Regions from separate parts of the Mesorhizobium sp. M0500 genome, predicted to be linked through region 1. Evidence: predicted binding sites of a transcription regulator. Region 1 holds the regulator's gene; the other holds the start of a gene.

Region 1 (16,191 bases):
CGCCGACATGCAGGCCAATGCCATATCCGAGCTCAGGGCCGCCATTGCGGCGCCGAGTTTGGTTGAGATGATCTATCCCGGCGCGCGTGGCCTTCACGGCGCGTACCGCAGCGTCACATGCGGCATTTGCATCGCGCTCGCCAATCGGGAAAATCGCGAGGACGCCATCACCTATAAACTTGAGAACCTCACCACCAAATGCGTGCACCGCGCCGGCGACGCAATCGAACCAGGCATCAAGTACCAATACGATCTCGTCTGCATCATGAACCTCGGATAGATCGGTGAAACCTCGAAGGTCCGCGCACAGAAGCGCAGCCCGTATCGTCTCTCCCTTTAATCGACGAGAATGACCGTTGAGCACATGTGCTGCACTGCGCTTTCCCAAATATGCTTCGAGCAATGCGCGTTTCGCGGACCGTTCTGCGAGTGCGGTCATCGGAGCCGCAGCAAACCGGGAGATTTGCCGCAGCAGCTCTGACTGCGCCTCATCCGGAGTATGATCGAACGCCCACACCAAAGTCGGTGCGACACCGCCCGCTCGCTCGTCGAACACGATCGCCCGCGTCGTGCCAAGCCACTCCCGCAGCACGAGCCGGGGATCGGCATTCTGGCGGTCGGCGCCTATCCCCAAACCCTCGACCACTTCACCCCCAGACGCTCGCCAGAGCCAGATACGGCGTGAAATGATTGGGTCGGGAGCATCCTGCGCCAGCGCGCCGGCGATGATCGGCAAGCCGTCTTCCAGCAAATGCGTTGAGAGCTGCAATAGAAGTCGCCCACCGTCGCCAATATGCGCGGCGTCGTCCAGAAGGAATGAAAGCGACTTTGCGAGAAGCATCGGTAGAAGGTCACTCGGCTCCGGCTTATGCTTACGCCTCGAACATCTTCTTGCAACTCCCCATATTCGCTTCAATCATGCACGGCATTCGATGCGGATGTGACCTGGAGTGAGCGATGGCGGAATCGGTTTACACAGAAATTGAGGTCGCCGCGCCACAAGCGACCGTGTTCGCGCTTTTGACGGATCCGGACCAGATCGTGCGATGGATCGGGACCGAAGCGAATTTGGATGCATCGCCGGGCGGTCTGTTCCTCGTCAATGTCGGTGGTCGCCATATGGCGCGCGGTGAGTTCACCGAGGTGATCCCGGTCCACCGTCTTGCCTACAGTTTTGGCTGGGAAGACAACGAGACAGTGCCGCCCGGCTCCAGCCATGTCGAGATCGACCTGATCGCGAGGGATGCGGGGACACTGATCCGCTTCACGCACAGCGGACTGCCGAACGCAAAGGAGCGTGACAGCCACCGAAGGGGATGGGAGCACTACCTCTCAAGGCTGAAGATCACTGCCGATGGGGGACATGTCGATCCCGATGTGCCGATGAAGAATATGTGATTTTCATCTAAGGGCCACGGATGCCCGTAATCCGAACCAGGCGCGGCATGCGTCAACGAGGCCCCTTTGACCTGCCGTCGCCAAACCGGCCGCTCGGGAAACCCAGCGACCTGCGGGCCGCCGCACCATTACAGCTGCCGGCGACGGATCGTTTCAGCGAGCTCGGCGAAGGCGTCCGCGATCCCGGTGCCGCTCTTGGCGCCTGCGTGGAGTTCTTGAAACTCAGCGCTTCTGGCGCAACGTCTCGGATTGAATTAGCATCCGTTCATCAAAGCTCCGGCCGCACTCCTGCAGGATGCGGAATGCGGAGCGCAGGCGAGCGAGGCCGGGGGCGGTCACATGCCGGGCGCCGATCCAAGCGCGACTGGGCATCCGAACTTCCGTTCGGCGGCAAGACGGCGTGGCCGGGAGGAGTCAGATGCAAAAACTACAATCGCAAGGCGTCCATCACATCACGCTGGTCGGCGCCGGACGTCAGACCTCGATCGATTTCTGGGAGGGCGTGCTCGGCATGCCTTTCATCTTCGAGCAGCCCAACCTCGACAAGCCAAGCGAAAGCCATCTCTATTTCGATCCGGGCGACGGCCGGCTGATCACCGTCTTCACCGACGAGAGCCGCACGCCGGTCAAGCGGCGCACGCCGACCGATACGGGCTGCGTCCATCACATCGCTTTCGCGGTGTCGCGCGTCACCTTCTTGCAGGCGGTCGCCCGGCTCAACGAGCGTGAAATCAAGCACAGCGGCGTCAAGGATCGCGGTTTCATGGATTCGATCTACTTCGAGGATCCGCTCGGCCTGCTAATCGAGCTCGCCTCCTACCGTTTCGAGCCGCCGGCGGGCTTCACCCATGCCGACGTGCTGATGCAGGCGCACAAGATCCGCGTCGCGCGCGGCGATTACAACATCGCCGAAGTGCACCTTGCCGATGCGATCCAGGCGCTTGTCGAGCACTTGCGCGCAACCTTGTCGGAGGATCGCGCACCGAAAAATCCATACTGACGACACGCCAAACAAAGGGAGGACATAATGGCAAAGACAGCAACGAAGAGTGCGAAAAAGCCCGCCGCCAAGGCAGCCAAACCAGGAGCGAAGCCGGCGGCCAAAGCCGCCGCCAAGTCAGCGGCGAAAGTGGCAAAGCCGGCGACGAAGGTCTCCGGCAAAAAGCCCGCGAAGGCCAAGGCGAAGCCTGCGAAAAAGCCGGCGCTCACGCTCAGCATGCTGAAGCCCAGCGTCAACAATATGAGCGTTCGGGTGTTTGCACGCGCCGCCGGGCTCGATCATTCCGAAACCGACGTTTGGGGCCTCACGCGCTCGCCCGAATATATGGCGCGAAACCCGGCCCATCTTACGCCGATGATCGAGGACAAGGGCCTGCCGAGAGGTGTCTTGTGGGAAAGCTGCGCCATCATGCAGTATCTCGCCAACAAGCACGGGCTGGAGAAATTATATCCCAAGGCGCCGGCCAAGCGGGCAATGATCGACAGCGCCATGTTCTACCTGATCGGCACGCTCTACCCCTATGTGGCGCGCGCCACATATCCTGTACTGAATTTCCCGCAATATGCCGGCGAGGTCGGCCACAGCGACGCTCATCCCGACAAGAAGTCGGAAGCCCAGAAGGCCGCTATAGAAGCGATAGCCGAGCCGCTGGAGGTGTTTCACAGCTTCTTCAGGAACGGCAAGCCGTTCATCGGCGGCAAGAACCCGTCGATCGCCGACATCCGTTTGGCGGCGACGCTCGAGTTCCTCGCCGTCATCGACTACGCGCTGCCCCAATGGGCAAAAGACTATATGGCGGCGATCGAGAAGAAGCTCGGCAAGGCCTATGCCGACCCGGCCGCCGACGTGCGCGGCTATATCGCCTATGTGCGGTCGCAGGCCAACGCCTGAGGCACAAGCCAATAGCGGTCGTCCGCACGTCTGCAGGAGCCGGTAATGAACTGGGGATTTTCTTAATCTCCCCTGTTTGCACGATGTGGGGAGCTTAAGGTTTCGTTAACCTAAACCCTTTCTACTGAATCCACCTCCAGCCCGCGACCACGGATGTACTGGCGCGGATGGAAAGCAAAGGTCGGCTGCGCGCCGGCCTTTTGCTTATTTCAGCCCCTGTCGAAGTTGCGCCAGACGGCGTTTCACGACGCCTGCATGGCTGATGAAACGCGTCGCCGCCATCTTGTCATCGCCGCTGTCGGCCCTACCATCGAAGTTCGTCCCGTCCTCGAGGGCGGTTCAAGGACAGAGGCCCTGCCATGAAAAGCATTGCTGGAATGATGGTGATTGCAGGCGCCATGCTGGTGGGCGCAACCGGTCAATCGAATGCAGCGACGCTCAACACCATGCCCGAGGTCGGGGCTGCCATCCAGGCGTGCTGGACCCCTCCGGCGAATGCCGGGAATTCCACCGTCACCCTGAGCTTCAGCTTCAGGCGCGATGGCACGCTGATCGGCCGGCCCAAGCCGACCGCCATCCGCGTCGCCGGCGAGGAGAAGACGCGCCAAGCTTTTGTCGACGCGGCGGTCGCGGCCGTGGACCATTGCCTGCCGTTGAGCTTTTCACCGGCGCTGGCTCAAGGCATCCCGGGCAAGGTGTTCACTCTGCAATTCAACTCGCCCAAACAAGAACAGGTTGCACCGCGAGTGAAGGCTTCGCCTTGATCTTTTCCAAAAACCGGATTCCACTTTTCGGGATCTAGTGGCGCCTTCGTCTCGCCTCGACATGTCGCGCCAGTTCCGGCATCTCGAAGACATAGTCGCTCCAGGCCGATTCCGGTATCTGGCCGGCGAGATAGCACTCCAGCAAAAGCCTCTGCTCGTGGTCGAGTGGCCTCGGTGCGCGTTCATGGTCCAACCCAAGTGAATGGAACAGATTCCTGGTGAGGTCCGCGACAGTGAAGTGGATCGACATTTGCGGTCTCCTCCTTTGGCCGCTCAACGCCGATCCCAGGGCTAAGGTTTCAGCAACGGCCGGCCGGTAACGCCAGATTGATCGCGATGCCGAACCCGCCGCGCGCATCAAACTTCGCCGTGGCGGGCGTCCGCCGGCGTTGCTGCCGGTTCGTCTCAATCTTGAAATAAAAATGTAATATTGAATTTACACGAGTGGATCTAATACACTAGAGCTAAAAGTCTCTGGTGGCGGTTTGATCTACTTCAATTAGGAAAAACTGATTTACCTAGTACTTATCCATAGTCGACAAAGAAATCCTGTTCTCGGTGCAACAAGGATAATGGTCGTTCCAATGACACGCTTCTGGCCCCTCACGATTCTGATGCTGGTGTCGGCAATAGCCGTTGCGCTCGGCACATCCTTCTCCTACGCGGATAGCTGCGGTGCCATCAGGAGCCAATTGCTTTCGGCGGGGCGCAGCGGCGGGACCAGCCCCGAGCTTGCCCAACTGCGCCGGCAACTCGCCGCGATTCAAAAGCTTGAGAGACAACGCAGATGCACGGCGAAAACGGCCGGCTTCTTCTTCAATCCCTGCGCCGACCTGGTCAGCAGCAAGGCGGAGGTGCAACGGCAGATCGCCAGACTGTCGAATTCGAGCAGGGACACGTCCGGATTGAAGGCCAGGTTTGTCGCGCTGGGCTGCGCCGCCCCCGCTGCCAAGAAACAGCCGGCGCAGCAACGCACGGCACCCAAGGCCCAGTCCGCAGGCACAACAATTGGCGGCAATCGGATGCTGTTTTGCGTTCGCTTGTCGGACGGATATTTCTTCCCCGCGCCAAAATCGCAGTTCGCCAAGAGCGACGATCTGAAGGAAACGGTCGATCAGTGTCGCTACATCTGCGACGATGCCGGCGTCGACCTCTATACGCTGAGCGACGCCACTCGCGAGACCGAGGAGATGGTCGCGCTCGAGTCGGGAAAACCCTATGTGGAGCTACCTGCCGCGTTCCGGTACCGCGACGACTCGAACTTCAAGGCCTGCGACGTCAAGCGCTATTACCGGCGCGTCGCCGAGCTCAGGGCACGAACCGTGACACCGGCCAACATGACCAACGCCATCATACCGTTGCCGACGTCAAAGCCGGATTTTGGCATCGTCGCGGAAATTCCTGAATCCGGGATCGAAACCGCCGGTGCCGCTCCGGCAGAGGCAAAAACGCAGGCTGCCGAAGTGCAAGGGGCTGCCCAGCATCAGTCGATCGAAAGAGCGATCGGCGCGCGGCCGGTGAGAGTGGTCGGGCCGGCCTTCTTCCCGGCGGACTGACCAAGGCGGGCGATGTTCCGAGACGGCTGGCCGGATAGCCGCTTCAAGGCCTGGAGCCGTGCGCATCGACCGACGTCGGCTGGTTATTCGCAGACCATGCGGGCCCGTTTGCCGGGCTCGCTGACATTCTTGCAAGTTAGCGGCTTCGTCGGCTCCGGCGACAGCATGGGCGGGTTGTTCGTGACCCTCCTCCGAGGCGCTGCAACGGAAGCCGCGCTCCTGCGCACCGCCGGCCTTTTCGGCGTTTGCGGCGCCACTGGAAAGACGTCGGTCTCCAGTTGCGACTGTTCGGCTTGCGCCTGCGGCGAAGGCCTGTCCCAGAAACGGCGAACATCGAGCGGCTTGGGAATGATGACGGTGCCGTCATAGCTGCGCGCGCAGCCGCTTCCCAGAGGCAGCGCCAGGCACAGGAAGACAGGCAGAATCCGTCGAGACATCAGCAATACCCCTGCAAGCTTATAACGCTGCTTCGGCCTAACCGACAACCGGCGGAATAGGGCGAAGGGAGTAGATACCGTGAAGTAGAGTCGTCGCACTTCCAGTCGAAGGCGGTGCTCGAAGATCGAGCGCCGGGTCGGGCGCGGATGGAGGTCCAGCGCGAGTTAGAACCTTGCGATTCGTCAACGCTTCCAGCGTAAGGCCATGGTGCGATCGCACCATACCAAAGCCGCGCTCAGTGGCGACAATGGGATATTCGAAGTTCCGCTCCTCCAGTTACGGGCGGGAGCAGCGACCGCCGGCAAGAAACAGGGTCAGATTTACCCCAACGGACCTGTTTCGGCGATGGCGCGGCCATGACACGTTCTGGCTGCATGCAACGCGCTCCCGTCCGGCTTTTTTCTTTTAAAGCCGGTGGCTACGATCGCCGAGCAGACGATGCCGGCCGGAATTCACGCAAGCTGCTGATTCCAGCGGCAAACCGCGGCCATTCCGACAAAGCCCGCGGCCGCTCCTTCTTACTCCGGCTGGGCGACGTTACCGGAGCGACATGAAACTGTCATGCGACTGTAATAATCGGGGACTATTGGCCTCAGCGGGCGCCGGAGGAATGGCGCCGAGAGACCATATTCCGAACAGGAGCAGGCCACATGAGACATTTCATCCGCTCGGCGGCCGTTGCGATTGCAATGGCTGCGGCGACGACCACCCTCACCCTGTCCGCCGCGCTCGCCGCGGACATCTCCGGCGCCGGCGCCACCTTCCCCTACCCGATCTATGCGAAGTGGGCCGACACCTACAAGAAAGACACCGGCGTTGGCCTTAACTACCAGTCGATCGGTTCCGGCGGCGGCATCAAGCAGATCAAAGCCAAGACCGTTACCTTCGGCGCTTCGGATGCGCCGCTCAAGGGCGACGAGCTTGAAGCGACCGGACTGGCTCAGTTCCCGATGGTGATGGGCGGCATCGTTCCCGTCGTCAATCTCGAAGGCATCAAGCCGGGCGAGTTGGTTCTCGACGGCCCGACGCTGGCCGACATCTTCCTCGGCAAGATCACGAGCTGGGATGACGAAGCGATCAAGAAGCTTAATCCCGACGTCAAGCTGCCTTCGCAGGCGATCGCGGTCGTTCACCGTTCCGATGGTTCGGGCACGACGTTCAACTTCACCTATTACCTCGGCGACGTCAGCGCGGACTGGAAAGAAAAGGTCGGCGTCGACAAGGCCGTGGAATGGCCGGTCGGCATCGGCGCCAAGGGCAATGAGGGCGTTGCCAACAACGTCTCCCAGACCGGCGGCGCGATCGGTTATGTCGAATATGCCTACGCCAAGCAGAACAAGCTCACCCACACCGATATGATCAACAAGGACGGCAAGAAGGTCGAGCCCGCCGCGGCGGCGTTCTCGGCGGCAGCGGCCAATGCCGACTGGAGCTCGCAGCCGGGCTATGGCGTCATCCTCGCCAACGAGCCGGGCGCCGAGTCCTGGCCAATGACGGCGGCAACGTGGATCCTGCTCTACAAGAAGCCGGATGATGCCGCGACCACCGGCGAAGCGCTCAAATTCTTCGCCTGGGCATACGACAAGGGCGACGAGATGGCCGGCGAGCTAGACTACGTTCCGATGCCCGACAAGGTGGTTGAGAGCGTCAAGGCCATGTGGGCCAAGGAAGTCGTCGGCGACGACGGCAAGCCGCTCTACTCGGCTATGTAATCTCCTCCAGGGAGGGCGTCGATGGCGCCCTCCCTGTTGCCTTTAATCGCGAGGACCCAATGACCATCGCTTCCGATGCCATGCCATCATCTGCAGCAGCCCGGGCCAGGGAAGCTACGGTGCGGCGCTTCGCGCTCACAGATGCCATATTCCGCGGACTCACCCGCGCTTCCGCAATTCTTGTGCTGGTCATCCTCGGCGGTGTCGCGATCTCGCTGTTTGCCGGCTCGTGGCAGGCGCTGTCGTCCTTCGGTTTCTCCTTCCTGACGACTGAAAGCTGGAATCCGGTCACTGAAAAATTTGGCGCACTGGCGCCGATCTACGGCACCCTGGTCACGGCGGCCATCGCCATACTGATCGCGGTTCCGATCGGCATCGGCATTGCAGTCTTTCTCACCGAGCTCTGCCCGCGCCCGCTCAGGCGCCCGATCGGCATAGCGGTCGAGCTGTTGGCCGGCATTCCTTCGATCATCTACGGCATCTGGGGCCTGTTCGTGTTCGCGCCGTTCCTGCAGACGGCGATACAGCCCTTCATCATCAACGTCTTCCACGGCGTGCCGGGACTATCCAGCCTTTTCGCTGGCCCTCCTTACGGCATCGGCCTTCTGACCTCGGCGCTGATCCTTGCCATCATGGTGCTGCCCTTCATCACCTCGATCACCAAAGACGTCTTCGATACGGTGCCGGCGGTGCTGAAGGAATCGGCCTACGGCATCGGTTGCACGACCTGGGAAGTGACCCGGCGCGTGGTCATTCCCTATACCCGCATCGGCATCATGGGCGGCGTCATGCTTGGCCTCGGCCGGGCACTCGGCGAAACCATGGCAGTGACCTTCGTCATCGGCAACGCGCATCGCATCAGTGCCTCCCTGTTCGCACCGGGCACCACGATCTCGGCGACCATCGCCAATGAATTCACCGAGGCCGACGGCGACCTCTACACCTCCTCGCTGGTGGCGCTCGGCCTGATCCTCTTCGCCATCACCTTCCTGATCCTTGCCGCCGCCCGCTATATGCTGATGCGGATCGACGCCCGTACGGGAGCCTGACCGATGTCGACATCCTCATCGCTCCACAGCCGCCGCAAAGCCAGGAATTCGGTGATGATGGCGCTTTGCGTCGTCGCCGCCGGCATCGGGCTTGCCTGGCTGGCGCTCATTCTCGGCGCACTGGTCTATAAGGGCACAGCCGGGCTTTCGCTCGCGGTCTTCACCGAGATGACGCCACCACCGGGCGAGGCCGGCGGCCTGCTCAATGCCATCGCGGGCAGCCTGCTGATGACGATCATCGCCGTTGTCGTCGGCACGCCGATCGGCGTGCTGGCGGGAACCTACATGGCCGAGTATGGACGCTTTTCGCGCATCACCACCGTCGTCCGCTTCATCAACGACATCCTGTTGTCGGCGCCGTCGATCATCATCGGCTTGTTTGTCTATGAGCTGATGGTGCGGCCAATGGGACATTTCTCGGCCATTGCCGGCGCCGTTGCGCTTGCCATCCTGGTCATTCCGGTGGTCGTGCGCACCACTGAAGACATGCTCAACCTGGTGCCGAACGCGTTGCGTGAAGCCGGTGCCGCGATCGGCGCGCCACGCTGGGTGGTGATCCGTTCGGTCGCCTACCGCGCCGCATTGTCCGGCATCGTCACCGGCATATTGCTGGCGATAGCACGCATTTCCGGCGAGACGGCGCCGCTGCTCTTCACCGCGCTCAACAACCAGTTCTGGAGCAGCAATATCAACGCGCCGATGGCCAGCCTGCCGGTGACCATCTTCCAGTTCGCTCTCAGCCCTTACGAGGAATGGCAGCAACTGGCGTGGACCGGCGCACTCATAATCACCCTGACGGTTCTGGGCTTGAGCATCCTCGCCCGCAGCCTTACCGGACGCAGAGAGGACAGATGACACAGATGTTGTCCCCAGACATGACGATGGCCGAAACGGTCGCCGAGAAGACGAAGATCGAGGTCAAGAATCTCAACTTCTACTACGGCCAGAGCAAGGCGCTGAAGGACATCAGCCTGTCGCTGCCTGAGCGCAGTGTCACGGCCTTCATCGGCCCTTCGGGCTGCGGGAAATCGACGCTGCTGCGTGTGTTCAACCGCATCTATGAGCTCTACCCAAAACAGACGGCCGAGGGCCAGGTGCTGCTCGACGGCAAGAACATTCTCGACCGGTCGCAGGATCTCAACCTCCTCAGGACCAAGATCGGCATGGTGTTCCAGAAGCCGACGCCGTTCCCGATGTCGATCTACGAGAACATCGCCTTCGGCGTCAGGCTCTACGAGAACCTCGGCAAGTCCGAGATGGACGGCCGCGTCGAACAGGCGTTGAAGCGCGCCGCGCTGTGGAGCGAGGTCAAGGACAAGCTCAACGCCAGCGGCTTGAGCCTATCTGGCGGCCAGCAGCAGCGGCTCTGTATCGCCCGCACCGTGGCCGTGAAGCCGGAAGTCATTCTGCTCGACGAACCGGCTTCGGCCCTCGACCCGCTGTCGACTGCCAAGATCGAGGAACTGATCGACGAATTGCAAGCCGACTACACGATCGTCATCGTCACCCACAACATGCAGCAGGCGGCGCGCGTGTCGCGCCAGACCGCCTTCATGTATCTGGGTGAACTGGTCGAGTTCGACCGGACCGAGAAGATCTTCACGTCGCCCCGCGAGAAGCGCACGCAGGACTACATCACTGGCCGCTTCGGCTGAGCCGTTCCGATCATGCATATGAGGACAGGACCATGGGCGAACACACAGTCGCTTCTTTCGACGAGGATCTCGAGCAGATCAGCAAGCTGATCCGCGACATGGCCGACCTCGCCGGTTCGATGGTCGGCGGGGCGACCAAGGCCCTGTTGAATTCCGACAACGTGCTGGCGCAACGCGTCGTTTCCGACGACGCCATCATGGATGCGCGTCAACGCGAACTGGACGACCGCGCCATAACCCTGATCGCCAAACGCCAGCCGATGGCCCACGATCTTCGCCATGTGGTCGGAGCGATCCGCATGGCGGGCGACCTCGAACGCATCGGCGATCTTGCCAAGAATATCGCCAAGCGCGTGAGTGCGGTCGGCCTCAGCGCCACGCCGCGGGACCTGTCGCATTCCATCGACGCGATGGCGCAGCTGGTTCTCATCCAGGTGCAGGGTGTCATCGAGGAATATGCTGCAGGCGATGCGGCCGCGTTGGCCAAGCTGCGTGCCGCCGACGAGCGCATCGACGTCAAATACACGTCCGTGTTCCGCGAGCTCTTGACCTACATGATGGAAGATCCGCGCAACATCACCGCTTGCACGCACCTGCTGTTCTGCGCCAAGAATCTGGAGCGGATCGGCGACCATGTCACCAACATCGCCGAAAATGCGTATTATGTGCTGACCGGCGAGCAATTGCCGGTCAATCGTCCGAAGCAGGACGAAACGACAATGTCCGCACCGGTGACATGATGGGGGTGCCCAGCCGATGATCGCACCACGCATAATGGTGGTGGAGGACGAGGAGCCGTTGGGTGTGCTGCTCCGCTACAATCTCGAATCCGAAGGCTACCAGGTCGAGGTGGTGACACGCGGCGACGAAGCCGAGATCCGTTTGCAGGAGAATGTGCCCGACCTTTTGGTGCTCGACTGGATGATACCAGCGGTTTCCGGCATCGAGCTCTGTCGTCGGTTGCGGGTGCGCCCCGAAACCGAGCGGCTGCCGATCATCATGCTGACCGCGCGCGGCGAGGAGAGCGACCGGGTGCGCGGTCTTTCGACCGGCGCCGACGACTATCTGGTCAAACCGTTTTCGACACCGGAATTCATGGCCAGGGTCAAGGCGCTGCTGCGGCGCGCCAAGCCGGAAGTGCTGTCCAGCGTGCTGAAGGTAGGCGACATCGTGCTCGATCGCGAATCGCACAGGGTCTATCGCAAGAAGAGCGAAATCAGGCTCGGGCCGACCGAATTCCGGCTGCTCGAGTTCATGATGCGGCATCCGGGCCGTGTCTTCTCGCGCAGCCAGTTACTCGATAATGTCTGGGGCGAGACAATCTACATCGACGAACGCACCGTCGACGTGCATGTCGGGCGGCTGCGCAAAGCCGTCAACAACGGCCGGATGCCGGATGTCATCCGCACCATCCGCGGTGCCGGCTATGCGATCAGGGAAGATTGACCCGCCTGGTCAGGCTACGTTCTTTCTGACGCTGGGCCTCATTTGCGCGCCCGGCGCGAAAATCTCCTGGTCGACGAAGCTTAACGCCCGCATCGCGCAGCCTTCGCGGATCAGCGGCAATTCGTTCGGCTCTGTATCGAAGGAGATCGAGCCTGAATGCTGGCCGCCGGCGGTCTGGGCGATTGCCTTCCGCATGGCCGGCTCGATCAGATCGAAGGCGGCGGCACTGGCGCCGACCATCGCGACCGGTGCCGGATCGATCAGCGCGAACAGCGAGCCGAGACCGAAACCCAGCGCTTCGCCGGCCTTGCGGTAGGCCTCGCGTTCCGGCCCATCTTTCTCGCGCGCCCGGGCCGCCAGTGCTCGCATGTCGGCGTCGCTGACGTCGGCGATCGGTTCGCTTTCTTCGCTCATCTGCCTGGCGTTGCGCCAGATGGCGTAGTTGCCGGCATAGGCCTCGATGCAGCCGCGCCGCCCGCAACGGCAGAGCGCGCCGCCCGGACGATGGATCATGTGGCCAAATTCGCCACCCGAGGAATGCGTCCCGGTGAACAGTTCGCCCTTCAGCACCAGCCCCATGCCGATGCCATGCGAAAGCAGGATGGCGATGAAGTCGTCGCGATAGCGATCCGGATTGCGCCAGCGCAAAGCCACCGCCATCATGTTGCAGTCGTTCTCCACCGTTGCCGGGATGCCGAATTCGTCCTCCAGCATGTCGGCAAAGGCGATGTCGGTCTGCGGCGTGATCGGCGACCACAGCATGGCGCGTGCAGGGGAGTCGGTAATGCCCTGAATCGCCAGGGCGATGCGGGCGACACTGCGGACGTCAAGGTCTGGATCCTGCAGCCGGCGCCGGACGATGGCCATGCATTCACGGATCAGCTCGTCGCGCGGCATGGTCAGCGTGTCCAGCCGGCGCTGTTCCTCGGCGACCACCTGTCCCGTATAGTCGATAATGGCGGCCGACAGGAAATTCAGCGACAACACCACGGTCAGCACCGCCGCCGCTTCCGGGTTGAGGGCGAGGCCGACCTGCGGACGACCGCGTTTCAACGAAACGGGCTCACTTGCCTTGCTCTCGGCGAGGATGCCTTCCCGTATCAGGTCGGAAGAGATCGCCGATATGGTCGAATGACTGAGGCCGGTAGTAGCTGCGATCTCAGTACGCGATGGCTGGCCGGCCCGGCGCACCGCCGAGATCACCATCGCCCGGTTGCGCCGGCGCAAATCGTCATGGCGGATTCCGACCGACATTGTTTTGCTTTCCTCCCGGTTGCCGCGGCCGCTCATGAACCGGAAGCCGTCGGTAATGTCCGACAAATAGTGTCGGACGCAGGCAAATAGTGTCAGATGCAGGTGGCGCTGTCATCGTTTATTCCGACGCTCGAAAAAACTCGCAGAGTCATCAAAATCCATCAGAATCGATGTTGACAGCAGCCGGAGATCGGGCCAGTATTTTTTCGAGGCTCGAAAAAATTAGAGCTTCTAAGCTGGTCTTTGAGCCAATTGGTCACGCCGTACGCGGCGCAGGGAGGATATGATGAAGAAATTCACGACCGCCATTCTGGCGGGTGTCGCCATGACGCTGGCGCTGGCGTCGGTGGCGCAGGCTAAAGACAAGGTCATCGGCGTTTCCTGGTCGAACTTCCAGGAAGAGCGCTGGAAGACCGACGAGGCCGCAATGAAGGCGGCCATTGAGGCCGCAGGCGACAAGTATATTTCCGCCGACGCACAGTCCAACCCCGGCAAGCAGCTCACCGACGTCGAGAGCCTGATCTCGCAGGGCGCCAGCGCACTGATCATCCTGGCGCAGGACGCCTCGGCCATCGGGCCGGCCGTGCAGAAGGCACTGGACGAAGGCATCCCGGTCGTCGGCTATGACCGGCTGATCGAGAACAAGGACGTGTTCTATCTGACCTTCGACAACAAGGAAGTCGGCCGCATGCAGGCCCGCGAAGTCTTCAAGGTGAAGCCGGAAGGCAACTACGTCTTCATCAAGGGTTCGGGTTCCGATCCGAATGCCGATTTCCTGTTTGCCGGTTCGATGGAGGTGCTGAAGGAGGCCATTGACGGCGGCAAGATCAAGAATGTCGGCGAGGCCTATACGGACGGCTGGCTGCCGGCCAACGCTCAGAAGAACATGGAACAGTTCCTGACCGCCAACGACAACAAGGTCGATGCCGTGGTCGCCGCTAATGACGGCACTGCCGGCGGCGTCGTCGCCGCGCTGACGGCGCAAGGGCTGGCCGGATCGGTTCCGGTTTCGGGCCAGGACGGCGACCACGCCGCGCTGAACCGCATCGCGCTCGGCACACAGACCGTGTCGGTGTGGAAGGATGCGCGCGAGCTCGGCAAGAATGCCGCCGAGATCGCCTCGCAACTGGCCGACGGCAAGCAGATGACCGACATTGCCGGCGTGAAGGATTTCACCACGCCCGGCGGCAATACCGTCAAGTCGTTGTTCCTGACCCCGGTCGCCATCACCAAGGACAACCTCAACGTCGTCATCGACGCCGGCTGGATCAAGAAAGAAGAGGTCTGCGCCGGGGTGACGGCTGGCACTGTTGCAGTCTGCAACTGAGCCGACGTTTCCGAAAAGTCCGAACGCCGCGGCCGCTCGCCGCGGCGTTTTTCCAACAAGAGTTGTTTTTCCGCTTCCGGCGGATAACTTCTAGGCTGCTTCCGGCATCCGCGGCAGACGGCAACCCGGCGGGAGAAACATCATGACCGACACGACGTCCAACACGCCGGTCGACAGCACGACAGACCGGGCACGGGAATCCGAACTCGGCATTGTTGCCCGATTTCTCAAGGCAACCGAACTCGACACGCGCATGCTCGGCATGGTCGGCGCGCTGCTGGTCATCTGGGTCGGCCTGCATGTCATTTCTAGCGTACGGCTCGGCGTCAATCCGTTCGACTTCGACAGCCGGACCTTCCTGACGCCACGCAATCTCTGGAACCTGTCGGTGCAGACTTCGGCCGTGGCCATAATGGCCGCCGGAATGGTGCTGGTTATCGTCATGCGCAATATCGACCTGTCGGTCGGCTCCGCCGAAGGCCTGATCGGCGTGGTCATGGGTTTTGCGCAGGTGCATTTCCTGGTGCGAATGGTCGGTCTGCAATTAGGCAACCCCTGGATCTGGATCCTGGCGCTGGCCATCGGCCTCGCGCTTGGCCTTCTGATCGGAGCGTTCCAGGGATACATCATCGCTTATCTCGAGGTGCCGGCCTTCATCGTGACGCTGGGCGGCCTTCTGGTCTGGCGGGGTGCCGCATGGTGGGTCGCCAGTGGGCAGACGATTGCGCCGCTGGATGCCACTTTCCAGCTGATGGGCGGCGGACCGACGGGTTCGATCGGTGCGCGATGGAGCTGGATCGTCGGAATTGTCGCGTGCCTGGCGGTTGTGTTCATGCTGCTCAACGGGCGGGTGCAGCGCAAGCGGTTCCGCTTCCCGTTACGCCCGATCTGGGCCGAGACGTTCCTCGGGGCCGTCACTTGCCTTGTCATCATGGGCGCCATATGGCTTGCCAATTCCTATCCTTGGCCGGTCGGCATCGTGAACAGATATGCGGCGGCCAACAATATAACCGTTCCCGAAGGCGGGCTGTTCATCGCCCATGGCATCGCCATACCCGTGCTGATGGCTGTAGCCGTAGGGCTGATCATGACCTTCATCGCCAAGCGTACCCGTTTCGGCCGCTATGTCTTCGCCATCGGCGGCAATCCGGAAGCAGCCAACCTTGCCGGTATCAACACGCGCTGGGTGACCATGAAGGTGTTCATGATCATGGGCGTGCTGGCGACGATCGCCGCAGCGATCTCGTCAGCCAGGCAGAACTCGTCGACCAATGCGCTGGGCACGCTGGACGAGCTCCTGGTCATCGCGGCGGCGGTGATCGGCGGCACGTCGCTCGCCGGCGGCTCCGGCACAGTGCTCGGCGCCATGCTCGGCGCGCTTTTGATGCAGTCGCTGCAGTCCGGTATGGTGCTGCTCGGCATCGATTCGCCGCTGCAGAGCATCGTTGTCGGAGCCGTGCTGGTGGTCGCGGTGTGGCTCGATACCGTCTATCGCAAACGGGTCTGAGCATGATCCCGCAAGGTGGAAACCGGTTTTCGTACAACTTGATGCTCAAGCAGGATCTATAGGGAGGAAGGACGAGCATGGCAGACAAAACCGCTCCCACGCCGCTGATCGACATGCGCAACATCTCCATCGCTTTCGGCGGCATTCGCGCCGTCGACGATGCCTCTGTCGACCTTTTCCCGGGCGAGGTGATG
Region 2 (16,191 bases), 270 kb from region 1:
TGGCGCCGCGCAGCAGCGTCTCACCCGTCGACAGCGGAAATTCCTGATAGAACTGCACCGATTCCGGCATGATCGACAGCGCGTTGTTCGGGAAGATGCCGTAGTAGATCCAGGCCTTGCGCAGGTGTTCCGGCAGGTGCTTCGCCTCGGGTGCGAGCTTGATGTATTGCGCGACGCTCCAGCGCCGTCCGGCATACGGATTGTAGGTGGCGAACGAGCGCGACACGCCGTTGACGAACGGCTCGTCGAAATAGGTCGCACCGTAAAGGTCCTGCAGCGCCGGATGCGCCATGGCGACGTGGTAGCCTTCATTGTCGACATCGCGCACCGACTTCCAGTTGACCGGCGTCTTTTGGGTCCAGATGCCCCAGGACGGCACCATCTCGGCGACGCCGTAATGGGCAATCTCGGCTTCGATCGGCTTCAACAGCTCGGCCACCGATGGCTGCGGCCCACCCTTGCGGAAACGGATGAAGATGAAGCCCATCCAGATTTCGAGCTCGAGCGGCATCAGGCCGAATTCGGTCTTGTCGAGGTCGGGGAAGGAACGGGGGCGGGCAGCACCGCGCAGCGTGCCGTCGAGATTGTAGACCCAGCCATGAAAGGGGCAGACCAGCGCATTCTTGCAAGTGCCCTGGCTGTCGGCAACGACGCGACTGCCGCGGTGGCGGCACATATTGTTGAAGGCGCGCACAACGCCATCCTTGCCGCGCACGATCAGCGCCCGCTCGCCGACCACATCCATCGTCAGATAGTCGCCGGCGTTCGGCACGTCGCAGACATGGCCGGCGATCTGCCAATGGTTGCGGAAGACGTGCTCTTTCTCGAGTTCGAGCAAGGCGTCGGAATGATAGCTCCAGCCAGGCAGCCCCCGCCGATCCCAATCGTTGGGGATTGCCACGTCACGCAGATGCGGGTTCATAAAAGGCTCTTTATTTATTGAATGCTCATTCAATAAAAGCATATTTTCCGTTGAAATGCAATGGTTTGGGAAAATGGAGAGAATTCTTGACGGGAAATCAAGCGGGATTCGAGAGCCCAGTCCGAACGATCGAAGCCGGGAAAATCCCGGGAATTCCAGACGTTAATCCCCTTACACTTGTTGAGCGCTCGACGCTCTGTGGGCCTGGAAAAGCGACGTGGATCTGGTGCCGTGGGTAGCGGAAAACGAGCACAGAATGCCACCGGTGCTGCCAGCTACGCCGGATCGGTTTGCCCAGGAATGGCCGCGGGCTTGGTTTCATGCCGGTTACACAATCGTTAATCCATCATCGTTGGCCGGTTACAAGGTGCGATTAAGTTCGTTTCAACAGGGAAAAGAAGAAGACCGAAGGAAACGACGATGCGTACGAAAATCCAGATCACCGATACCGACCTTCGCCAGCAGGGTCCCCAGCGTAACGACCGGCGCCCGAAGCTGGCGCTGCGCCAGCGCGCCAGTGATCATCCGATGGCGATGTTCATGCTGCTGGCGGCTGCCGCATTTGCCGGCATGGCGTTGACGCCGACCGTCGGTCCGGCCTTCGCCTCACTGAACCCGCCGGCCAACCTCATCGACGGCGCGACAACCACCACCAAGACGGCGCGCCTGCCGATGCCGGAGATCGATTTTGCCTGCAAGGGGCAGGCCTGGGGCGCCGAGAGCCTGGATTGCCTGCGCGTCATCGCTGCCCAGTCGGGCAAGGCACGACCGGTCCGCATGATCGCCAATGCCGCCCCGCTGGCTGATACGCCGAACGTTTTTTGATTTTTTTGCGAGCGCCCTCCAGCACTCCAGTCAGGCTCCCGCCGCAATGTCGGCCGGGAGCCTTTTTCTTCCGGGGCGAGATCGCGGAGTCTAGCCGCCCAGAGCGGCCTGCTCGGCAATGGCCGAGAGCACGCCGCGCACATCCAGCGTGCTGAACGGTTTTTCGAGGATCGGCGGTCGCTGCTGAGCCGGCAGCGCTTCGATCTCGCCTTTCGCGCCGATCAGATCGCCGGTGACAAGCACGAAGCGCCGCGCCAGACCCGGCATTTCGGCGAGTAGCTCGCGATAGGCGGCTATGCCGCTGGTGCCGGGCATGCGCAAATCGGAAAACACGATGTCCGGCGGCACATGGCCGCTCAGCGTCGCGGCGGCCGAGACCCAGGCCGGCACGACCCGCGACTTGATGCCCATCAGCTCCAGAATATCGGACAGCGACGCGGCGACATCCGGCTCATCGTCTATGATCAGCGCGTGACGCAAGCCGCTCGACCGCGACGGAGCTTCGCCGGCGGCGGCCGCGCCGGCAGCGATCGCCGGCAGCTGCACGACAAAACGCACACCTCTCGGCGAAACCTCCTCGAACCAGATATTGCCATTGTGCCGCTCGATGATCGATTTCGAGATCGACAGGCCGATGCCGGTACCGACACCGACCGGCTTGGTGGTGAAATAGGATTCGAATATGCGTGAGCGTATCGCTTCCGGCACGCCTGGCCCGTTGTCCTCGACCGAGAATCCGGGATTGCCGCGGTCGCTGCGAAACGTCCGGACCTTGATCCTGCGGTCGCCGGCAACGCCGGCCAAGGCGTGCTGGCTGTTGATGAGGAAGTTGGCGGCCACCTGCGTCACGTGGTCGGCATCGGCCATGGCCAGCAACGGGCCGCTGGCGAAATCGGTGTCGATGATGATGCCGCTCGACCGTGCACCATAGGCGGTCACTTCGAGTGCGGCGCGGATCACCTGGTTGAGGTCGGTTTCGGCTTGTGCGGCCGGGTGCAGGCGGACCATCGACAGGAAGCTCTTGACGATACGGCCGCAGCGCTCGGCAGCGGCGCGCACCTTTTCGGCGCGCACCTTGGTCTGGGGATCGGCGGCGAATTCGTGCAGCAGCGTCGACTGGGCGACAACCACGGCCAGCGGATTGTTGAGCTCGTGCGAAACGCCGGCAAGCAGCGAGCCCATTGCCGCCATCTTCTCGTTCTGGTGCAGTTTTTCGCGCTGGCGGTTGATTTCCTCCTCGGCCCGCAACTTGTCGCGCAGGTCGCGGATGGAGCCGAAGATCAGCTGGCGATCGGCGACCCGCATCTCGGTTGCCGTCAGCTCGATCGGAAAAACCTCGCCGGCGGCATTCTGGGTGACCGTTTCAAGCCGTTGGCCGACCATCGGCGCGCCGCGGCCCGACATGTATTCGGCACCCGACGCATAGCCCTTGCGGTAATATTCCGGCACGACCGTATCGAGCAGGTCCTTGCCGAGGATATCGCTGCGCCGATAGCCGAACATCTTCTCGGCGGCCGGATTGAATTCGATAATCGAGCCGGTCTCGTCGATGACGATGATGGCGTCGAGAGAGGCCTGCAGCATGGTGCGGCGAATGACGTCGCTGGCATGCGCGTCGGAGGGCGACCGTTCGATGGCATCGCCGATGGCGAGTGCCACCATGTGCAGCGCCGCCTCTTCCTGGTCGGTCCATTCGCGTTCGTGGATGCAGTCGTTGACCGCCAGCGTGCCCCACAAATTGCCGTGCGAAAAGACCGACACCGACAGGAATGACTTGATGTTCTGCTTTTCGAAATCGGTCCGCAGAAAGCCTTCGAGATCGCGTGTGTGCCCGGCGAAGATCTTGCCTTGACGCTCGTCCTCCGCCAGCCGTTCCAGCAATGGGTCCGAATCGACGACCGACTGCATGATGACGGTCGGTGACGCCAGTTCGCCGCCAAACCGGGGAGCGATCCAATAAGCGGCGACCGACTGGGCGAAGCCCTGGCCGGGCAGTTCGCGCAGGCGAAACAGGATGCCGCGGTGACAATCCATGGCTTCGCAAAGCGTCTGGAGAATACCCTCCATTTCGCGTTGCCAGTCGCCGGCTTCGCGCAGCCGGCGAACCACATGCACGGCCGCCATCGCCGCGCCCTGCCTGGCGCCCTGCATGTCCGCGCGTGTTGTTTCAGCCGTCATGGTCAGCCGTCATTTCCTGGCCGTGGCTTGCTCAAGCCGCCGGGCCTTAGTTGTTTTCCCCGACTGGCAGCGAGAAGATATAGCCTTCGCCGCGCACCGTGCGCAGGAATTTCGGATTGGCCGGATCCGCCTCGATCTTCTTTCTCAGCCGCATGATGCGGATGTCGACGGCGCGGGACGACTCCGGGTCCTCGACGAAACCGATCGCCTCGGAGATCGCCGCCCGCGTCAACAGCCGGTTGGCGCGCGTCAGGAACACCTCCAGCACGTCGAACTCGCTCTTGGCCATGTCGATGACCGCGCCGTTGGCGCCGGTGACGAGCCTGCCGTCGAGATCGGCGTGAAAGGGTCCGAAGCTCACGGACCGGCGGCCGCCGGATGTTTCAGCCTTGGCCTTTTGTGGCTCGGTCGGTTCCGGAACGCGGCGCAGCACGCTGCGCACCCTGGCCAGCACTTCGCGCAATTCGTAAGGCTTGACGATGTAGTCGTCAGCGCCGAGCTCCAGTCCGACGATGCGGTCCAGCGCGGTACCGGCCGCCGTCGCATAGATGATGCCGATCGGCATTTTCGACCGCATCCAGCGGCCGAGCGACAGGCCGTCCTCGCCCGGCATGGCGATGTCGAGAATGGCCAGATGGAAGGACTGGGTTTCCAAAAGGTCGCGCGCCGCCGCCGCACTTTCGGCCGTGGCCACATCATAGCCGCTGGCGCCGAGATACTCGGCGACCGCATCCCTCAGGTCGGGCTCGTCCTCGACAATGACAATTCGTGCCCGCACGATGCTTTCGCTCCCGCTTTCAGCGGAAAGTAGATTGGGTATAAACATGATGTCCAGCACTCTTCTTGGGTTGCCGTATGCGGGGTAGAAAAACATGGCTGCACGATCCGTTATCGCGCTTGTTTCCGTCGCTGAAGTAATTGCGACCGATCTCGCCGATCATCTCGAGCGGCGCGGTCATGACGTCCGCGCGGCGCGACAGCCGTGGGAGGCCGAATCGCTGCTTTCGGAAAAGGGTATCGATGTCGTGGTTGTCGGCGACAGCGTCAGCCAGGCAGAGGGGCGCGACCTGCTCAGGCGACATGGCGGCGAAGGTGGACCGGATTTCATCCTGATCTGCCGCCCGGCCGATCTGGTCGACAAGGTTCTGGCGCTCGAACTCGGCGCCGCCGACGTCGTCGAAAGCCCGCTCAATGTCAGGGAGCTTGCCGCTCGCGTAGGCGGCCTTCTGGCTCGGCGCGGCAGGAGCGCCGGGGAACTGATCGTGCTGGAGAACGCGACCGTCGATCTCCGATCGGCCATCGTCATGCACCGCTCGGGCACGGAAGAACAGCTGTCCCCCGGGCAGGTGGCGCTGCTCAGGCTGTTCCTGGCCAGCCCACGCAAGGTGCTGACGCGGGACGACATCATCGCCGCCGCGCCCGCCGAAAATGCCGAAGCCTTCGATCGGTCGATCGATTCGCGCATCGTGCGGCTGCGCCGCAAGCTCGATACCGAAACCATCACCACCATACGGGGTGCGGGTTACCGGTTCGATCCGCCGACGCAATTCGCCGATTGAAGGCAGGACGGCCACCCTCTTGTCTCGAGCATCGGGTTTTCCCAAAACCGGTTTCCACTTTGGGGTCCGATGCTCTTCAGCGCACCACGAGAAGCGACGGGCCGGACAGCATGTCACTGTTCGTACTGACCTCGCCGGCATGGGCACGTTCCTTCAGCAGCACGGTGGCGAGGCCGGCAATGCCGAGCAGGCCCTGGACGTAAAGCAGGGCGGAAAGCACGGAAGCGGCGAATTTCGTTTTCATGCTGTTCGTTCCTCAAAATTGGAATTTACGGGCACTTCAGGGGAACCCCCGAAGCGCCCGCGCCGCCAGCGGAGCCCCCCGTTGCGGCGCGGGCCTTCGGTCCTCTCGGCTGCAAGTTGCCGGAGGCGCCGCGCATCCTCAACGGCCCTAAGCCGCCCCCGCCAGAGGGGCTTGAGCAGGTCGACGCGCAGGCTGGAAACTGTCCAGACCAATCCAGACCGTAGCGAAAACAGTGTTGGCTTCCGATCGTTCGTTGACCGCTGTTTTCGTTAGGTCAACTTACCCTGTTCGCTGTATCCGGATCATGCCGCCGAGGCTGCGCTTTGTTGCAGCTCGGTTTCGGAGTCAGGTGAATTCCTATCAAACGAAAGGCAATCGCGTATTCGCGCCGCGGTTTGGCCGATCCGCCTAGGCAAACACGCCACCGTCATGACGACGTCGTGCAACTGCAAGCTGCTTTGCACGGACCTTTTCTGTTAACCAGGGGAAACAGAAACGAAACACAAACGAGCACGTAGCGAAATCGGCTGGAAACATGACGCCCCGATAAGCCGGTCATCGAATTGAGCCGGCCCCGACCGGCAGAATAGGGGAGACATCATGTACACTGCCATTTCCGCCAAGCTCATCAACATCGCTGCCGCCGTGATCACCGGTACTGCCTTGCTTGTCAGTGCCGGCAACGGCGCAGCCCACGCCGCCGCCAACAAGATCGTCGCGCGTGTGTCGCTATCGCAGCAGACCATGGAAATCCTGGTCGACGGCCGGCCGACATTCGCCTGGAAGGTCTCGACCGGCGACAGGACGCACGTCACGCCGACCGGTTCGTTCAAGCCGACCCGCATGCATGAAATGTGGTATTCGAAGAAATACGACAACGCCCCGATGCCGCATTCGGTGTTCTTCAGCGGCGGCTACGCCGTACATGCGACAAGCGCCATCAAGCGCCTCGGCCAGCCAGCCTCGCATGGCTGCGTGCGTCTGCATCCGGACAACGCCGCCGATTTCTACCAGCTCGTCGAGGTCTTCGGCCCGGCCAACACCAGCATCGTCATCGTCAAGTGAGCGATGCTGCTCTCATCACTTACAAAAAGGCCGGAAATCCGGCCCTCTTTATTAGTGCAGTATTAGTGCAGTCTAATCCGGCATCACCGGCATCAGGTTCGGATCCGGCTTTTCGGCGTGATGCGGCAGGTCCTTGCTGGCGATAAAGGTGTAGAACATCGGCACAACGAACAGCGTGAACATGGTTCCGACCAGGATGCCGGTGAAGATCACCAGGCCCATCGAATAGCGTGCCGCGGCACCCGCGCCGCTGGAGATGATCAGCGGCACCACGCCGAGCGCCATCGCCGCCGTCGTCATCAGGATCGGCCGCAGCCGCACCCTCGCCGACGCGATGATCGCATCGCGGCGCCGCATGCCGTGCATTTCACGCTGCTGGTTGGCGAACTCGACCAGGAGGATGCCGTGCTTGGTGATGAGGCCGATCAGCGTGATCAAGCCAACCTGCGTGTAGATGTTGAGTGTCGCGGGTGGAATGCTGAACTGCAAGCCGCTGATCATGAAAATCAAATTGAGATTCGGAATCATGTTGAGCGGCAATATGGCGCCGAAGATCGAGAGCGGCACCGACATCATGATGATCAGCGGATCGCGGAAGCTTTCGAACTGCGCGGCCAGCACCAGGTATATGACCAGCACCGCCGCCGCGAAGGCGATCAGGATGGTGTTGCCCTGTTCCTTCTCTTGGCGCGATTGGCCGGAATAGTCGATAAAGAAAGTGTCCGGCAGGCTCTCCTTGGCGATATCCTCGATTGCTTTCAAACCGTCGCCGGTGGTGACACCAGGCAGCGGCAGGGCGGAAATTGTTGCGGAATTCAACTGATTGAACTGCTCGATCACAGCAGGCGACGCGTTGGTCGAGATCTTCACCACCGCCGAGAGCGGCACCATCTCGCCAGACACACTGCGCACGAAATACTCGCCCAGCTTTTCAGGGTTGTCGCGAAAGCTCTGCGGCACCTGCGGGATGATGTCGTAGCTGTTTGATTCGCGGTCGAACTGCGCCACCTCGGCACCACCGACCAGAAGCGTCAGCGTCCGGCCGATGTCGGCGATCGGCAGGTTGAGCGCGGCTGCGCGGTCGCGGTCGATCGTCACCGTCACTTGCGGCGCGTCATAGGACATTGAATTCTGCACGGCGAGGAAGCGACCGGAGGCCTGCGCCTTGTTCTTGATGTCCTCGGCCGCCTCGTACACTCGGGAGGCCTCGCCGGTCGAGCGCACCACCATTGTGATTGGCAGGCCGCCGCCCGATCCGGGCAGCGTCGGCGGCGCGAAGACGAAAGCATCGACGCCTGCCACCTTGGCAAGGCGGGCAGTGATGTCTTCCTGAAGTTCCTTCGAGCTGCGCGCGCGCTCGGCCCAGTCCTTGAACGCAAAGCCGACGAAAGCGCTGTTCGTCGGGCCTTGGAACGCGACGGCGGAGAACCGCGCCCTGGTTTCGGGGATATCATTCACCAGCCCGAGAATCTGGTTCACATAGGTCTCGGTGTAGTCCGAGGTCGCATAGCGCGGCGCGTTCACAATAGATAGCAAGAAGCCCTGGTCTTCTTCCGGCGCCAGTTCGCTCGAGGTCTTGGTGAACATGAAACCGGTCGTGGCGACCAGCGCGAGGACGATCATCAGCGTCACCGGGCGATAGTTCAACGAACCGGTGACGAGCCGCTCATAGATGTGTTCGACGCGCCCGAACGTATTGTCGACAATGCGCTGGAAGCGGCTGTGCGACCCGGACCTCAGGATACGTGCCGACATCATCGGTGTGATGGTGAGGGCGACGACACCCGAAAGCACCACCGAGCCGGCAAGCGTCACCGCGAATTCGCGAAACAGCGCGCCGGTCAGGCCGCCGGTGAAGGCCAGCGGCGCGAACACGGCGGCCAGTGTTATCGTCATGGCGACGACGGCGGAAGAGATCTCCCGCATGCCGTTGAAGGCTGCCTGCATCGGTGACAAGCCATCTTCCTCCATGTGGCGGTGGATGTTTTCCACCACCACGATGGCATCGTCGACGACGAGGCCGATCGCCAGCACCATGGCCAGCAACGACAAAAGATTGATCGAATAGCCCACCGAAAACAGCAGGAAACAGACGCCGATCAGCGACAGCGGAATGGTCACGATCGGCATCAGCACCGAGCGGAACGAGCCGAGGAAGAGCAGGATAACAACGATGACGATGGCGACCGCCTCGCCGATGGTCTTGAACACCTCCTCGATCGACGCACTGATCTGCTCGGTTGAATCGTAGACGATCTCCATCGTCATGCCTTGCGGCAGCGTCTCCTGGATGGTCGGCACGATCTTGTGGATTGCCGCCGCGGTGGTCAGCGGATTGGCGGCCGGCGTCGGAAAGATGGCGAGAAAGATGCCGGGCTTGCCGTTGAAGGTGACCCTGGTGTCGGTGTTCGCCGCGGCGAGCTCGACGCGGGCCACGTCGCGCAGTCTCACCACATTGCCGTCCTTCGAGCGGAGCGGAAGGGCAGCGAAAGCCTCCGGCGTCTGCAGGGTCGAGCGAACCGTGATCGAGGAAGCCACATATTCGTTTTCGGTATCGCCGGGCGCGGAGAGGAAATTCGATTCGTTGATGGCGGTCAGCACTTCCGCCGCCGTCACGCCGCGCGCCGCCAGTTTGATCGGGTCGATCCAGACACGCATCGAGTATTCGGCGGCGCCGAAAATCTGCACGTCGGCAACACCTTCGACCGTCGAGATACGCGGCCGCACGACGCGCTCGATATATTCGGTGAGTTGTTCCGGCGTCATGTTCGGGTTCTGCATCGAGATGTACATCATCGCGAACTGCTGGCCGGTGCCCTTGACGATCACCGGGTCTTTGGTTTCGTCCGGCAGATCGCCGCGCACGCTCTGGACCTTCGACAAGACTTCGTTCAGCGCCACGTCAGGGTCGGAGCCGAGTTTCATCTGCACTGTCACGGTGCTGGATGACGGCCGGCTCGCCGACGTGACATAATCGATGTTTTCGGTCGACGCGACGGCACGCGCGATCGGCGCGGAAATGAACCCCTGGATCAGGTCGGCGCTGGCGCCGGGATAGGCAGTGGTGATGGTGATGGCCGTTTCTTCAACCTCTGGATACTGCCGGATCGAAAGGTTGAAGATGCCTTGGAAACCCAGAAGCAGGATCATGCAGGCAAGCACGGTCGAAAGGACCGGGCGGCGGATGAAGAGGTCGGAAAAGCTCATTGCTGGGCTGCCTGCTGGTTCCCCGGCTTGCTCGGATCGATCGTGTTGTCGACGGCAACGGACATGCCGTTGGAGAGCCGGTTCTGGCCGGCGGTAACGACTTCGTCGCCGGGCGCGATGCCCTCCAGGATCTCGACCAGGCCGGCGTTGCGGCGGCCTGGCTTGACGAACACCTGGGCGAGCACGAGCTGCGGCTTCTGTTCTTCCGCTGCCGGCTTGGCCTCCTCTGCCGGTTTGGCTGGGGTAGCAGCCGGCTTTTCGTCGGGTTTTGCCGCGGGTGCTTCGGCCGCGGGCTTGGCAGCATCTGCAGCCGGCTTTTCTTCCGGCTTTGCCTCGGGCGCCGCGCCGTTGGCTTCGGCGGATTTGGCCGGGCGCACCACGAAGACGAAGTCGCCGTACAGGCTGGAAGTCAGCGCCGTCTGCGGCAGCGCCAGCACGTCGTTCTCCTCGGGCAGTTCGACGCGCACCTGGACGAACTGGCCGGGCGTCAGCTTGCCTTCGGGATTGCCGACCTCCGCCCTCACGGTCACCAGCCGGCTGGTCGGGTCGATCTTCGGATCGATGCCGCGGATGCTGCCGGTGAACGGCATGTCGCCGCCGCCGACGCCCAACCGCACCGTCTGTCCGATCTTCAGCTGCGGAAGCTGCTGCTCCGGCACGGTGAAATCGACACGCATCGTATCCATGTCCTGCAAGGTCACCACAGCGGTGCCGGGTGTGAGATACTGGCCAAGGTCGATTTTCGGAATACCGACGGTACCCTTGAAAGGGGCCGTCAACTGCTTTTGGTCGAGCACCGCTTGCAGCTTGTTTACCTGCGCTGCGGAGACCGATGCTGCTGCCTGCGCCGTGTCGAGCGTAGCGTCGGTGCCGACCCCGCGCTTCTGCAGCTCAAGAGCGCGCATCAGCGTCGTCTGGTCGGATGTGGCTTGCGCCTTCGATGCCACGAGGTCGGCTCGCTCGACTTCATCGTCGAGCTGAAGCAGCACGGCGTTGGCGGCGACCTTCTGATTGGCATGGAACAGGATGTCCTTGACGATGCCCGCGGTTTCGACGGTGAGGTCGACGCCGCGTACGGCACTGACAGTGCCGATCGCCTCGATGCCGGGCGTCCAGGACATCGGTTTGACGATGACCGTCGACACGGTCGCGGCCGGCGGCTTCATGCTGGCGAAGAACTGTTTGGTTGCCATGTCGTGAAACAGGTTGAAGCCGACGATGCCGCCGCACACCAGCACGAGCAGAATGAAGGCGATGATGAAGCGCTTGATCACGAACAGTCCCCTCGGCCACGGCCCAGCATAACAGTCGGACGACCGGAACACATACCTGTGACTGGTCCCAATTTCAAATGACGGCGATCTTACTGTACCGTCTGGACGGTCTTGTCAATTCCGCCTAAGCTAATGAATGGGGAACGCTTGATGAAGGCCCGCAGAGCAAATTCGCGCGAGAAGATTCTCGCCGCCGCCGCCGCCGTGGCGCGCGAGACGGGTCCTGGCAGCCTGTCGCTGGATGCGGTCGCCAGCCGTGCCGGCGTGTCGAAGGGTGGTCTTCTCTACAATTTCCCGACCAAGGCGAAATTGATGCAGGCGCTGGTAGAGGATTACCTGCGCGCCTTCGAGCAGGCCCTGGAGTCCGCCCGCACGGCCGGCGTCAACGGCGAAAGCCCGCTTGCAACTTATATCAAGCTGTCGGCCGAGCATGCCGAGGAATCGAAACCGTCGGCATCCTGGATATTTTCGGCGATTGCCGAGGATCCCGATTTCCTGACCCCGATAAAATCGTTCAGGCGGCAGCTGTTCGAGCGGCTGAAGCAGGAAACGCCGAACCTTAGGGCGCTGCTGGTCTGCTATCTCGCCATCGAAGGGCTTCGCAGCATGAACCTGTTCGGTTCGGACATTCTCTCCGCCGAAGAGCGCCGGCTGCTGATATCGACCCTGCTGGAGATCGCGGAATAGTCTAGGAATGCGCTGGCCGGGTTCAACTGCCTCGGTCGCGTCGATCGCCCGTTGCGTCAACCCAAAGTGCCTGCCGTCACACAGGCTTCATCGTGCCGACATAGCGTCCTCCCATTCTTTGCTGCAACGCAGGAGGAGTGGGGTGTGGTCGATATTGTTTCAAGCGAGGCAGGAATTCCAAGGCCGGAGCATCCGCTTGACCGGCCAAACGACACCGGTAAATGGTTTCTGCCGGCCTTTGCCGTCATCATTCTGGGCGGCCTTGCCTATGTCGGCTACGCGCTCAGCCAGGACCTGACCAGCACCATCGCGGTGCCGTGGATCCTGCTTGGGCTGGCGCTGCTGATCGCGCTCGGCTTCGAATTCGTCAACGGTTTTCACGACACTGCCAATGCGGTGGCAACGGTGATCTACACGCATTCCATGCCGGCCGAGCTTGCAGTGATGTGGTCCGGCTTCTTCAACTTCCTCGGCGTGCTTACCGCCAGCGGGGCGGTCGCCTTCGGCATCATATCGCTGCTGCCGGTCGAATTGATCCTTCAGGTCGGATCGAGCGCGGGGCTGGCCATGGTCTTCGCGCTGCTGGTCGCAGCGATCATGTGGAATCTCGGAACCTGGTATCTCGGCCTGCCGGCCTCGAGCTCGCACACGCTGATCGGTTCGATCATCGGCGTCGGTCTCGCCAACCAGTTCATGGCCCCGGCCGGCTCCGTCACCAGCGGCGTCGACTGGTCGCAGGCGTCCAATGTCGGCCTGTCGCTCCTGATCTCGCCGCTGGTCGGTTTTGGCCTGGCTGCACTGCTGCTTCTGGTGATGAAGCTGCTGGTCAGGAACCGCGAGCTCTACGAGGCGCCCAAGTCGAGCGCGCCGCCGCCGCTGTGGATTCGGGCGCTGCTTATTTTCACCTGCACCGGCGTCAGCTTTGCCCACGGCTCCAATGACGGGCAAAAGGGCATGGGCCTCATCATGCTCATCCCGATCGGCGTCGTGCCGACCGCCTTCGCGCTCAACCGCACACCGGACGTGAACTATCTCGAAGCTTACAAATCGGCGGCGACGCAGGTCGAAACGGTACTCGGCAAATACGTCAAGCCCGGCGTCGCCGTGACCGATGCGGCAACCGTGGTCGGCAACGCCGTTCGCACCAAGACCTGGAAGGACGAGACCACGCCTGCCCTGCAGAGCTTCATCCACGACACCAGCGCCATGTTGTCGCCCTATCCGTCCGTGGAAAAGCTGCCGACAACGCTGGTGAGCAACGCCCGCAACAACATCTATCTTATCGGTGAAGCGCTGAAGCTGATCGACAAGAAGAAGCTGCTGCCGATGGAGGCAGACGACCTGAAGGCGGTGACGACCTACCATAAGGCGGTCGACAACGCGACGAAGTTCATCCCGCTCTGGGTCAAGGTCGCCATCGCGCTGGCGCTCGGCCTCGGCACCATGGTCGGCTGGAAGCGCATCGTCGTCACCGTCGGCGAGAAGATCGGCAAAAGCCATTTGACCTACGGTCAGGGTGCGTCCGCCGAGCTTGTCGCGATGGCGACGATCGCATCGGCCGACTATCTCGGCCTGCCGGTCTCAACCACCCATGTGCTGTCCTCGGGCGTTGCCGGCACCATGGCGGCGAACGGCTCGGGCCTGCAATGGTCGACGGTGCGCAACATGCTGATGGCCTGGATACTGACCCTTCCGGTCTCCATCTGTCTTGCCTTCGTGTTGTTCGTCATCTTCCGCCAGGTGTTCTGAGCGGGGGCAGGGTTTGACCAGAATGTCGCGGCACCGGCCCCGGCGCCGCCCTGATCACCTGAACGTGCATTATTTCGGCGGCGGCCATGAATGACGCATCGCATCTGACATTGCTTGCCGCGGACGATCAGCATCATGCTCCCGGGCTGGTCCGGGCCTATCATGCCGCTCCCGGCAAAGCTCCCGAACCGCTGGCGCCCCGAGACATAGAGGCCGCGCTGGCCTTACCGGACGGCTGGGTCTGGCTGCATGTCGACCTTGTCGACCGGCGCGCCCATTCCTGGGTCAGCCATGCCTGCGCGCTGCCGGCGTCGGCTCATGCAATCCTCGAAGGACATGAGGACAGCCTAGTGCTGGCGCATGAGAATGGCGTCGTCCACGGCATTTCGGCCGATCTGCATGGCGAGATCGCCCATCAGTCGACGACCATCGGCAGATTGCATTTTGCGGTCTCGGAACGGCTGCTGGTCACCGGCCGCCGGCATCCGCTGGCGGCAGTGGAGGAAGTGCACACGGCCCTTGCCGCGGGGCTGCGGCCGGCCACGGCATTCGAGCTGTTCGAAACGCTGGTCATGGCTTTTTGCAAGACCACCAGCCTGCGGCTCGCCGCGGCAACGAAGCGGCTGGATGCAGTCGAGGATCATCTCGTGACCGAGCGGCTTGCCGACGAAAGACGGCAGCTGAAGGATGTGCGCCGCCTTGCCGTATCCCTGCATCGGCCGATCGCGGCCCTGGCAGCGCTTTTCCAGGATGAAGACCGTTCCGCCTGGAACCTTTCCGCCGGCGCACATGAAGTTCTGCGCCGGCTTGCTGCGCGCCTTGAACGGCTCGACCGCGAGGTCGTCATGATCAACGACCGGGCAAGGCTGCTGCAGGAGGAGCTTGCGGCTGAGCTTGCCGACGAATCGAACCGTAGCCTCAAGGCGCTGGCGGTGATGAGCGCGCTGCTTTTGCCAGGAACGCTGATCGTCGGCATTTTCGGCATGAACACAGGCGGACTGCCATTTGCCGAGAGTCCCAGCGGCTTCTTCCTGGCGATGCTGCTGGCGGTTGGCGCGACCGGCCTGTTCTACTGGCTTCTACTGCGCGCCGGCGCCAATCTGCGGTTCTGAGGCCGATTAATGGCGGCATTCGTTCACCTGTGTCACAATACGGGCTGGCACGTCGAAACCACGCCATCCCGCTTTCCGAAAATCGGTTCCGATTTTCGGGCCGATGCGCTAGAGCCTTTCGGGATTGAACCGAGCTGCCTTCAACCCGGAAAGGCTCCCACCGCTGCCCATGCCCCATCTTCCCGAGCATCTTCTCACCGGCTACCGCAGTTTCATGAGCGGCCGCTATCTCACCGAAAGCGGCCGTTATCGCTCGCTGGCGCGGGAGGGCCAGGCACCGGAAACGATGATCGTCGCCTGCTGCGATTCGCGGGCCGCGCCCGAAGCGATCTTCGATGCCGGGCCCGGCGAGCTGTTCGTGCTGCGCAATGTCGGCAATCTGGTGCCGCCGTATGCGCCCGACGATCAGTTCCACTCGACATCGGCGGCGCTCGAATTTGCCGTGCAGAGCCTCAAGGTCAAGAACATCGTGGTGATGGGCCACGGCCGCTGCGGCGGCATCCGCGCGGCACTCGACACCACGGCCGCACCCTTGTCCCCGGGCGATTTCATCGGCAAGTGGATGAGCCTGATCGCGCCTGCGGCCGAGACCGTATCGTCCAGCACCTTCATGACCGCGACCGAGCGCCAGACGGCGCTGGAGCGCATCTCGATCCGCTATTCCATAGCCAATCTGCGTACCTTCCCTTGTGTCTCGATCCTCGAAGGCAAGGGGCGACTGTCGCTGCACGGTGCCTGGTTCGATATTTCGACCGGCGAGCTTTGGGTGATGAACAAGGACACCGGGGATTTCGAGCGGCCCGACACGGAGTAGGAGGCTGGGCATGGTGCGACTTCGGGACGCGTTCGCGGCTGCGGCACTGCTCTGCTCGGCAAATGTCGCCCGTGCCGACGATAGGGCGATCATCGACCGCTGGTACTCGGCACTGCTCGTCGCCGATCGCACGGAATTGTCGGACCTGCTTGCCGACGACGTCCGCATCAAGCTCGACGACCTCGGCGTCGTGCAAAGCAAGCAGGAATTCATCGCCTCGATCGCCGAGTGGCAAGGCGCCGTCGCCGGGGCCGAAATCCGCCACCGGATCGAGAAGACGGAGGGTGGCGTCACCACTGTCATCGCCTGCTATGATTTTCCCAGCAACGACATGCTGATGCAGGAGACCTTTGCGGTCGCCAACGACCAGATCACCGCCAGTTCGCAGGCCGCGATCGCCGAAAATTGCGACGGCTACTGACGGAACCATGAACGGGACCCGCTGTTGCGCGCAACCGGCCGGCGCCTTACATCGGTGACGATCCATCTTCTCCCGCCACTCAGCGAAAGTTTGCCCATGCCGTCCACCGTCGACCTCGCCGCTCATCCGCTGAC

What was found. Region 1 encodes PhoB, which activates phosphate uptake and scavenging genes when phosphate is short. Its sites were predicted from a motif close to TGTCATNNANCTGTCAT; they were not measured.
Region 2: a site for PhoB is predicted at 12,036-12,052, ahead of NKI70_RS05865 (inorganic phosphate transporter). Genes of this name have one in related genera too.

The regions. Positions count from the first base shown of each region.
Region 1 covers NZ_JAMYRB010000002.1:138,591-154,781, reverse strand. The annotation lists gene NKI70_RS04500 (adenylate/guanylate cyclase domain-containing protein) at 1-841, opposite strand, end outside; gene NKI70_RS04495 (SRPBCC family protein) at 958-1,398, shown strand; gene NKI70_RS04490 (VOC family protein) at 1,817-2,398, shown strand; gene NKI70_RS04485 (glutathione S-transferase family protein) at 2,426-3,289, shown strand; gene tolA (cell envelope integrity protein TolA) at 3,670-4,053, shown strand; gene NKI70_RS04475 (hypothetical protein) at 4,088-4,303, opposite strand; gene NKI70_RS04470 (DUF2865 domain-containing protein) at 4,638-5,609, shown strand; gene NKI70_RS04465 (hypothetical protein) at 5,693-6,046, opposite strand; gene pstS (phosphate ABC transporter substrate-binding protein PstS) at 6,698-7,759, shown strand; gene pstC (phosphate ABC transporter permease subunit PstC) at 7,819-8,808, shown strand; gene pstA (phosphate ABC transporter permease PstA) at 8,812-9,663, shown strand; gene pstB (phosphate ABC transporter ATP-binding protein PstB) at 9,660-10,463, shown strand; gene phoU (phosphate signaling complex protein PhoU) at 10,496-11,203, shown strand; gene phoB (phosphate regulon transcriptional regulator PhoB) at 11,220-11,909, shown strand; gene NKI70_RS04430 (ROK family protein) at 11,919-13,163, opposite strand; gene xylF (D-xylose ABC transporter substrate-binding protein) at 13,450-14,490, shown strand; gene NKI70_RS04420 (sugar ABC transporter permease) at 14,633-15,997, shown strand; gene NKI70_RS04415 (ATP-binding cassette domain-containing protein) at 16,075-16,191, shown strand, end outside.
Region 2 covers NZ_JAMYRB010000002.1:411,643-427,833, forward strand. The annotation lists gene NKI70_RS05815 (aromatic ring-hydroxylating oxygenase subunit alpha) at 1-922, opposite strand, end outside; gene NKI70_RS05820 (hypothetical protein) at 1,343-1,747, shown strand; gene NKI70_RS05825 (PAS domain S-box protein) at 1,838-3,925, opposite strand; gene NKI70_RS05830 (response regulator) at 3,972-4,751, opposite strand; gene NKI70_RS05835 (response regulator transcription factor) at 4,798-5,484, shown strand; gene NKI70_RS05840 (hypothetical protein) at 5,561-5,728, opposite strand; gene NKI70_RS05845 (L,D-transpeptidase) at 6,329-6,793, shown strand; gene NKI70_RS05850 (efflux RND transporter permease subunit) at 6,866-10,000, opposite strand; gene NKI70_RS05855 (efflux RND transporter periplasmic adaptor subunit) at 9,997-11,274, opposite strand; gene NKI70_RS05860 (TetR/AcrR family transcriptional regulator) at 11,425-11,961, shown strand; gene NKI70_RS05865 (inorganic phosphate transporter) at 12,106-13,710, shown strand; gene NKI70_RS05870 (transporter) at 13,797-14,822, shown strand; gene NKI70_RS05875 (carbonic anhydrase) at 14,992-15,636, shown strand; gene NKI70_RS05880 (nuclear transport factor 2 family protein) at 15,647-16,057, shown strand; gene NKI70_RS05885 (M3 family metallopeptidase) at 16,148-16,191, shown strand, end outside.